2 regions of the Thiocapsa rosea genome follow, and region 1 is predicted to be linked to the other one. Evidence: predicted binding sites of a transcription regulator. Region 1 holds the regulator's gene; the other holds the start of a gene.
The links. Region 1 encodes FNR, which switches genes on or off when oxygen is low (the NO sensors DNR and NnrR bind a similar motif). Its sites were predicted from a motif close to TTGATNTANATCAA; they were not measured.

Region 1 (4,875 bases):
GTGAAGAGCGCGATCTTGCGCCGCTCCTCGTCCGGCAGGTGCTTCTCGGCCCGACACAAGAGGATATCCGGCTGGATCCCGATGGAACGCAGCTCCTTGACCGAGTGCTGCGTGGGCTTGGTCTTGATCTCGCCGGCGGTGCGGATATAGGGCACCAAGGTGAGGTGCATGAAGAGCGCGTTCTCGCGCCCCTCCTCCACCCGCATCTGGCGGATCGCCTCCAGAAAAGGCAAGGACTCGATGTCGCCGACCGTTCCGCCGATCTCGACCATGGCCACGTCCGCACCTTCGGCACCTAGACGGATCGCCTGCTTGATCTCGTCGGTGATGTGCGGGATGACCTGAACGGTGCGCCCGAGATAATCGCCGCGGCGCTCCTTGCGGATGACGCTCTCGTAGATCTGGCCGGTCGTGAAGTTGTTGTTGCGACCCATCGGGGTGCGTAGGAAGCGCTCGTAGTGGCCCAGATCGAGGTCGGTCTCGGCCCCGTCGTCGGTCACATAGACCTCGCCGTGCTGGAACGGACTCATGGTGCCCGGATCCACATTGATGTAGGGATCGAGCTTGATCATGGTGATCCGCAGGCCGCGAGCCTCCAACAGCGCCCCGAGAGACGCCGAAGCGATGCCTTTACCGAGCGACGAGACGACACCGCCGGTGATGAAAATAAACTTGGTCATGGGGGTAGAGGAGGCAGTCGAGGGCAGTGGCCCGGATCCGCCGACAAGCTACCAAAAACCCCGCAACTGCTCAATGCGAATGCCGCCGATCGGCCACTCGGAAGGGCTCGACGCGACCAGGTCCGGCGGTTCCGCGGAGGCCGACTCCGTGTACGCGCGCGACCTTCACAAAACCCGAGGAGGTGTTTTATAGTCGGGTTGGTTTCGCAAAGGACGAAACACACCTTCTCGGCTTTGCAGGCGCTCGATAAGATCGGGCGCCGACGCAGCGGCCTTGATCGATGTTTGACCTAAGAAGATGAGCAGAAACACAGGAGCGTCAACAATGCGTCAGTCAGCAAAATTGATGAGTGCAGCCGCCATCGCAGCGGCCGCCGCCTTCGCCGTGAGCCCGGCGCAAGCCTGGTGGGGTGGACCGGGTTGGGGTGGCCCTGGCTACGGTGGTTACGGACCCGGCTACGGCTCCGGCCTCGGCGACATGTTCGGCGATATGCTCGGCGACGGATGGGGTGACTTCAACATGAACATGAGCGGCGGCGGCCGCGGTTACGGCCGCGGTCGTGGCTACGGAAGCGGTTACGGACGCGGTTACGGCTATCCGGGGTACGGCTACGGTTACCCCGGGTACGGTTATGGCTATCCCGGTTACGGCGCACCCTTCTACGGCGTGCCTTATGCCGCTCCATACGCCGCGCCCGCTGCCCCCGCGACCGGCGAAGCGAAGTAAGCCATACGCAGATTCGGTAGGCTCGCGTCAAGGCCGCGCCCGCGAGGGCGCGGCCTTTTTTACGCGTCGAGGTCGACCGGATGACAAGAAGATAATCTTCGCTTGATCCAGATCAAGCGACGGTTCAAAATCTGTCGACCGAAGATCGAGGGGCGATGCCGTGAGCCACCATAAAGTCATCTCGCTGGAGACTATTCGCATCGCCTGCAGGAACTGTTCCCTGTCGTCGCTTTGCTTGCCCATGGGCCTTGCACCGGATGATGTCGAGCGACTCGACGAGATCGTCAAACGCACGCGTCCGCTCCACCGGGGTGATTTCCTGTTTCGCGACGGAGACCGATTTCGCTCGCTCTACGTCGTGAAGACCGGCTCGGTGAAGACCTTCGCACCCAGCCCCGAGGGCGGCGAGCAGGTGCTGGGCTTTCATCTCCCCGGCGAGGTCATCGGACTGGATGCCATCGACAAGGACATCCACGCCTGCTCGGCAAAGGTGCTTGAGACATCCGCCATCTGCGAGCTCCCGTTTACGCGGCTCGAAGAGCTGACCGCAACCATCCCCAGCCTGCAGCATCAGATGTTCCGACTGCTCAGCAAAGAGATCGGACACGACACGGATATGCTCTTGCTGCTCGGCAAGAAGAATGCCGAAGAGCGGCTCGCCGCCTTCCTGCTCAGCTTGTCGAAGCGTCTGCACAAACGCGGGCTGTCCGCGACGGACTTCTATCTGAGCATGTCCCGGCATGAGATCGGCAATTATCTGGGGCTCGCCGTCGAGACCGTCAGCCGACTCTTCACGCGCTTCCAAGACGACGGCCTGATGAATGTCGACCGCAAGCACATCCAATTGCTCGACGTGGGCATGCTGGAGTCGCTGGTGGGCGGCGCCGGGCAGAATCGGCGCCAACAGCAGCAGAGCTAAACTGCGCCCGGTGAGATGTGAGATATCGGTCGTATTGGATCGGCCCCGGAGCGACCAAGCACCCCGGAGTCGGCGCAGTTTAGGCGTCATCCTTCCACGCGAAGCCAAAGACAACCCTCGGCACTCGCGGCCTGGATGGCCATGAGGCGCTCGGCGTGTGCGTCGAGCGCTGCTTGGTCGGCTCGAATCACGCGAAGTCTGGGCCGACTCGGATCCAGTCGGCCGCGCTGCCGAGCGTCCGGCCCTGCATGAGACGGCGTCGCGACCTCCTCCCCGAGACTCAAGGCCACCTGCCCGCCGGTCATGGCGAGATAGACATCCGCCAGGATCTCGGCATCGAGCAGAGCGCCGTGCAGGTCGCGATGGCGATGATCCACGCCGTAGCGCTTGCACAAGGCATCGAGGCTGTTGCGCTGCCCCGGATGGATGCGCCGAGCCATGAGCAGCGTGTCCGTCACCTCGCACAGGTCCGGGATCCGCGGTGCTTCGGCGTTCCAGCCGGCAATCTCGCGATCGAGAAACCCGAGATCGAAGGCCGCGTTGTGGATGATCAGCTCGGCCCCTTCCACGTAGTCCAGAAAGCCCTCGGCAATCTCGGCGAAGCGCGGCTTATCGGCGAGAAAGGCGTTGGTGATCCCGTGCACGTCGGAAGCGCCCGCATCGATCTGCCGATCCGGCTGAAGATAGCGATGGAAGTTGTTTCCGGTCAGGCGCCGGTCGATCAGCTCGACACAGCCGATCTCGATGATGCGATGGCCAGCCTGTGGATCGAGACCCGTGGTCTCGGTATCGAGCACGATCTGTCTCATTATAAACCGCGTCCAGAATGAAACCCGCCGGGTTGCAGGCAAGCGAGTCCCCGCGGACTCCAAATGCCTCGGACCTGACGCGGTTTAAAAAAGGAAAATTTGAACATCTGAATCGCGTCTGCGCCGACGCAATCCGAATCACGCGACGCTGAGTCGACGCGAAAACCGCGCATGTCATGCCGGACGCGATTCAGCCCCGATCCCGCGATTCGCCAGCTTATCCGCACGCTCGTTCTCGGCATGACCGGCGTGGCCCTTGACCCACTTCCAACGCACCTGATGAGCGCCGATGGCGCAATCCAGACGTTCCCAGAGGTCGCGATTCTTGACCGGCTTACGATCGGCCGTCTGCCAGCCGTTGCGTTTCCAACGCGGCATCCATTCCTCGACACCGCGCTTGACGTATTGAGAGTCGGTGACGATCTCTAGACAGGTCGGACGCTTCATGGCCTCCAGCGCCATGATGACCGCCATCAGCTCCATGCGGTTGTTGGTGGTCGCGCGCTCGCCGCCGCAGAGTTCCTTTTCGACCTCCCCCCATCGCAGCAGGACACCCCACCCCCCGGGTCCCGGATTGCCCTTGCAGGCACCGTCGGTATAGGCGCGCACGCAATCAGGCATGACCGGCCCTGCGTGTCGTCGGCTCAGCAGCACCGCCGCGCAACAGCGACCGCCCCCAAGCCGGGCGCAGCGGCGTCAAGGTCGCCACGCGTTTGACGGCCCGGATCAAATAGACACCACCCAGGATCGGCCAGAGGCGCCGACCCAAGGTGTCGAATGCCGCACAGCTCGGCCCCAAGGCGCGCCGGAACGGCGGCCGAAACATGATGTGCTCGCGAAGCTCGATATCGAAACCCAACACGGACAACCAATCCTCGATTTGATAAGCAGTGCGGAAACGCCCGCACCAAGGGACCTGCGTACCGGAGCCGTGCAGCAGCGACCAGAGGCCCCAGGCACTGAGTGCGTTGAAGCCCAGCACGATCACCCGCCCCTCCGGGATCAGAACGCGCTCGACCTCGCGCAGCACCGCTTGGGGATCGGGCGAGAAATCCAGGGTATGCGGCAGCAGGAGTGCGTCGATCGAATCGCTCGCTAGCGGCAGGCGGCTCGGCAATCCGACGATCTCGCGCCCAGCGTGACCGGAGGGCTGCTCGCAGGGCATCAGGATACGATGGCGGATCCGGCTCGAGGCCATCGCGTCTCGAAAGCTCTCGGTCACGCCGATCTGGACCAGGTAATAGCCAAAGGTGTCGCTCAGCAGCCGCTGAACGCACGCGCTCTCGAGCGCCGCCACCTCGGCTCCGAGCGGCGACCGGTACCAGTCTTGTAGTTCTGCCAGGGGTGAACCCGGGTCCTTGCGCACAGTCATGCCGATGCCTCTTCAAGAGCCGCATGTTAACCGTGATTGAGCGCACTGTCGTGCGGACGTCGAGCGGAATTTCCTGCGACCGGATCTGGAATTAACGGCCGGCTTTGGGTATGATGCTTTCCTAATTCCTGGAAAACTCAATTAAACAATCACTTACCGGGAATTCCTAGGGGGGAAACATGCCTGATGCCGCACGTTTTGCGCGCTCGCTCGGCGCGCTCGGCGTTCTATCGCTGCTCTTGAACGGATGCGCGACGGAGACCCGCATGGTCGATAACGACTTCGGAGACTCCGGCTACTCAGGCATGGTGTCCGCTCGCGAATACGGCTTCGTCCGACCGGCCACGGATGTCGTGGTCATGGAAAGA
Region 2 (4,875 bases), 2.2 Mb from region 1:
AGTCACCATATCTTCTCGGTCTGGGACTTCATGTCCTTGATCAAGTACCTCCAGGCCCGGGTCGCTCCCGTCGCGGTACCTTGGATGCCGCATGGTGATGCCGGTGTGCGCTATTTCATCAACCAACTGGTCCTCGAAGAAGAATCCGACAGCCTGCCGCTTCCGGGCGGCGGCGTGGAGTACGCAAGCCATTTCGAGCTGTACTGTCGCGCCATGACCGAGGTCGGCGCCGACGGCGAGATGCCGAGACGTTTCCTCGATCTGGTCGCCGAGCAGGGTGTCGACAAGGCACTCTACGCATCGATGGTCCCGCTGCCGTCGCGCTATTTCTCCGAGACCACCTTCTGCTTTATCCGCGAGGACAAGCCGCATCTGGTCGCGGCCGCCCTGGCCCTCGGACGCGAGAAACTGATCCCCGGCATGTTTCGGCAGTTCCTCGAGCAGATGCGGATTACCGAGACGCAGGCACCCGTCTTCCATCACTACCTGAACCGGCATATCCACCTCGACGAAGACTTCCACGGTCCCCTGTCGATGAAACTCCTCGAGCAGCTGTGCGGCGACGACCCGCAACGGCTCGACGAGGCCGAGACCGCCGCTGAAGAGGCAATCTGCGCCCGTATCAGGTTCTGGGACGGCGTGCTGGAGGCGATCCAGAGCGGCCGCGGGGGATGATGAGCGGATGGACAGACGGGTAACGAACGTCTTGTATCGATCGGTGTCGCCACCACACTCTATTGGAGTTCTCAATCCTGACCACACAGCCTCTCGGAGTTGTACCCATGACCGAAGCACTGAGCGTTCCCTTGGACAATGAAGGTTTTCTCCTCAACCGCGACGACTGGAGCGAAGAGGTCGCCGTCGAGCTAGCCAAGGCGGACGACTTCGAGATGACCGATCAGGTCATGAACTTCATCCGCGAGGCACGAGCCATGTACGAGTCCGACGGCGTCGTCCCGCCGATCCGCATCTTCGCCAAGAAGCAAAAGGTCTCGACCAAAGACCTCTACGACATCTTCAGGAAAGGGCCGATGAAGCTGATCTGCAAGTGGGGTGGGTTGCCGAAGCCGACCGGGTGCGTTTAAAGCGCATATTTCAACGACAAGGAGAAGAGCGTTCGACCACTTTTCCTGGTTGCGGCGCTTCCGTTAGACCTTTTCCCGGAAATCACCTAAACCGCGTCCAGAGCAATATGCGTCATTTTCACTTTGCGTTTGGCGTTGGAGATATCCTCGATCTCGGTGCGACGCGGTTTAAAATTTAATATTTTTCAATACCTTAAACCGCCCCGACTCCGACGGTCATCGGAGCCGGCGCGGTCAAGCTCATCCAACAAACGACGCATATCGCACCGGGCGCGGTTTAAGCCGTCATGGCAAGCCGCAGATCCCCTTCGGCATCATTTCCGCTCAAACGCAGATCGAATCGCTCCTGCAGGATCGCAAAGACGTTCGGCGAGACGAAGGCCGGTGCGTTCGGGCCCAGGGTAATCCCCTTGACCCCGAGGCTCAGCAAGGTCAACAGAACAGCAACCGCCTTCTGCTCGAACCAACTGATAACCAGGGTCAGAGGCAGCTCGTTGACGCTGCACTCGAATGCCTCGGCCAAGGCGGATGCGACCGCGATGGCGCCGTAGGCGTCGTTGCACTGCCCCATGTCCATGAGGCGCGGGAAGCCCAGGTGCTCGCCGTACTCGTGATCGCGGATTCGGTACTTGCCGCAACCCAAGGTCAGAATGAACGAATCATCCGGCGTGCCCTGCGCATAGTCGCTGAAATAGTTGCGGCCCGGATCCGCCCCGTCGCATCCGCCGATCACGAAGAAGCGGCTGATCTGCCCCGCCTTCACCGCATCGACGATCGTTTGTGCGTGATCCAAGAGTACCGTGCGATGAAAACCGACGGTCGACTCGCCCGTCAGCAGCTCCTCGCAGGGCTCGCAACGCATGGCCTCGCCGATCACCTCGGAATAATCCCCGTCGAGCACCCGCTGACCATCGGGAACCGCTGTCCCGCGGGTCGTGAAGAGCCGACCCTTGTAGCTCTGAGGCGGGATCAGGACGCAGTTGGTCGTCGCCACCACCGGACCCGGGAAGGCCGCAAACTCGCGCTTCTGGTTTTGCCAAGCACCGCCGTAATGCCCGGCCAGGTTCGGATGGTTCTGAAAGAAGGGATACATGTGCGCGGGCAGCATCTCGCCGTGCGTATAGACCTTGATGTCGGTCCCTTCGAGCTGCACGAGCAGATCCCGCAGGTCAGCCAGATCATGACCGGTCACCAGGATGCCCCGGCCCGCTTGCGTCCCCTCCTTCACCTTGAAGGGTGCTGGCTTGCCGAAGGCCTCGACATGACCTTCGTCGAGCATCTGCATCACGCGCAGATTCATCCGTCCGCATTCCAGACAGTATTCAAGCAGACTCTTCACGTCGAAGTTGACGTTGGTCATGGTCGCAAAGAGCGCCTCCTCGATGAAGGCCGACACCGTCTCGTCGGACTTGCCCAAACGCCGCGCGTGATGCGCATAAGCGGCCATCCCTTTCAGACCGTAGAGCAACATCTCTTGAAGGGACTGGACATCGGCGTCCTTGCCGCACATCCCGGGGGAGGTGACGCAGCCGGTCTTACGGTAGGTCTGTTCGCATTGGTTGCAGTGCATGGGTGCCTCTGAATCGAATCGGGATCAAGGTGCCCTTGTCGCTCCCGCGGATCGGTTCTGTTGATCGTTGGGGTCGATGAGGGGCGCTCAGTCTGGCGAGGGCGCACCGCTGTATCCTTGACTTAGATCAAGGCGAGCGGAGTCCAGAGGCCGCAAGTCCGGCTGTTCCCCGCTCCAAGCCTCAGCCGAGCATCGCTTTTCGAGCGGAAAGACCGTTATGCTTTGCAGCATCGTCGAGCCGAATGAACCCGACGCCATCCAAGCCGGCCATCAGCAACCTGGCCGGAGCCCGATTTACCCTTTGCATGACGAGACAGACGATGAAGCGCAGGGCGATCGCGACCTTAACCTTGATTCTCGGCACCGTGCCGATCGGCACCGGGCTCATCGGAGCCGGGTTGGCCGAAGCAGACGAAGGAACACACTGGGACTACTCCGGCGCCCGGGGTCCGGAACACTGGGGCGAAATCGACCCGCATTTTATCGCCTGCAGGTCCGGCCAAGCTCAAACACCGATCGACATCGCAAGCCGGATCGACGCCGATCTGCCGCGTATCGGCTTCCACTACAGGCCGGGCGGCCATGACGAGGTGCATAACGGTCACACCATTCAGGTCGACTACGACGCCGGCAGCACCATCACGCTGGACGGCCGCGATTACAGCCTCAAGCAGTTCCACTTCCACACGCCCAGCGAGAACCATGTCGACGGCAAGACATTCCCGATGGAGGCACATCTGGTGCATGCCGACACCGAGGGCCATCTCGCGGTCATCGCGGTGATGTTCGAGGAAGGTCCGGAGAACCTCGCCCTGTCCACCCCGTGGGCGGCGATGCCGCGGCTGCAGGGCCGCACCGCGCATCTTGGAACGAAGGCATCGGCCGAAGCGCTGCTGCCCGCCGATCGCGCCTACTACCGTTTCGAAGGCTCGCTGACGACGCCTCCGTGCACCGAGGGCGTGACCTGGCTGGTGATGAAGCATCCGGTGAGCGCCTCGCACGGACAGCTCGTGAAATTCGCACGGGCGATGGGACACCCGAACAATCGACCGATCCAGCCGCTGAACGCGCGGGTGGTGTTCGAGTAAGTCGCCAGTCCTCTGACCAGGCGTCTCGGAGACCGAGACGGACCGCACCCCTTAATCAGCCGGGTATCACGATGAACGACAACGCCGTTGAAGTGCTCAATACCCCCTACTCGGACGTGCACTATTACGAGTGCAAGATCATCCTGCAGGCCCATCATTTCATCACTGCAAAAGCCTTCAAGGACTTTTGGTCGATCGTGCGTCATTCGGCCAAGAAGTGCGGCGTAAAAGTCAAGGAGGCCGATGGCGCATTCGACAATCATGTGCGCGAGGTGCTTTTCTTCGATACGCCGGGGTGCGATCTCTACAACAACCATTTCATCGTCCGGCTGCGGAGCTTCTACAAAAACGGTTGGCCGGACGGTCTACCCGAGCTCACGGTCAAGTTCAGGCACCCGGATTTCGAGACTGCCGCTGCCGTCGACGTCCGGCCGGCCACGCCGGGTGCACATATCCGAATCAAGTTTAAGCAAGAGCTGCTGCCCTTGCGCGAGGGACTCGGCGGCTTTCGGTCGATCTATTCGCATAACTGTGTTCTAGCGACGCCGCGCGAACAGATCGACATGGCCGTCGAGGATCTCACACGCGCCTTCCCCGCGTTGCTTCAAGCAGGGGCAAAATCCGACGAGCGAATCTCTTTGGTCAAGGACCTCGCGGTCGAGGAGGTGCAGGTGAATGTCGGGGAGCTTCAGTTCGGGCACGGCATCAATGCGAAGACGACCATCGCGGTCTGGCGCAATCGCCAACATGAGCGCCCCCTCTGCGGGGAGTTCGCCTTCCAATACAAATTCGATCGTCGTGAGGATCTAAAACGGGAGAGCATCGATCGGGCCATCGAGTTCTATAAAACACTCCAAATGGACGCCTACGAATGGGTGACCCTTGGGACTACAAAAACCGGCATCGTCTACGGACTCGGGAACAATGCCTCGACCAATCGCGAATGAACCGAGCGCGGTCGCCGCGCCACCTTCGATCGGCAAGATCTTCACCGCCTTCGCCCTGATCGGGATCTCCAGCTTCGGCGGGGGGCTGGTCGCCTACCTGCGCGACGTGGTCGTCGATCGCGAGAAATGGCTCTCGGACGACGAGTTTCTCGGTGCGCTCGAGATCGGCCAGACACTGCCCGGTC

Region 2: hcp (hydroxylamine reductase) is a predicted target of FNR. The motif match lies at 2,773-2,786, and genes of this name have one in related genera.

Annotation. Positions count from the first base shown of each region.
Region 1 covers NZ_RBXL01000001.1:2,777,461-2,782,335, reverse strand. The annotation lists gene BDD21_RS12360 (CTP synthase) at 1-680, opposite strand, end outside; gene BDD21_RS12355 (sulfur globule family protein) at 1,006-1,407, shown strand; gene fnr (fumarate/nitrate reduction transcriptional regulator Fnr) at 1,568-2,326, shown strand; gene dnaQ (DNA polymerase III subunit epsilon) at 2,413-3,135, opposite strand; gene rnhA (ribonuclease HI) at 3,310-3,756, opposite strand; gene BDD21_RS12335 (class I SAM-dependent methyltransferase) at 3,749-4,507, opposite strand; gene BDD21_RS12330 (transglycosylase SLT domain-containing protein) at 4,687-4,875, shown strand, end outside.
Region 2 covers NZ_RBXL01000001.1:4,966,949-4,971,823, forward strand. The annotation lists gene BDD21_RS22105 (DUF3050 domain-containing protein) at 1-675, shown strand, start outside; gene BDD21_RS22110 (TusE/DsrC/DsvC family sulfur relay protein) at 783-1,085, shown strand; gene hcp (hydroxylamine reductase) at 1,363-2,655, opposite strand; gene BDD21_RS22120 (carbonic anhydrase) at 2,976-3,743, shown strand; gene BDD21_RS22125 (hypothetical protein) at 3,815-4,690, shown strand; gene BDD21_RS22130 (chromate transporter) at 4,668-4,875, shown strand, end outside.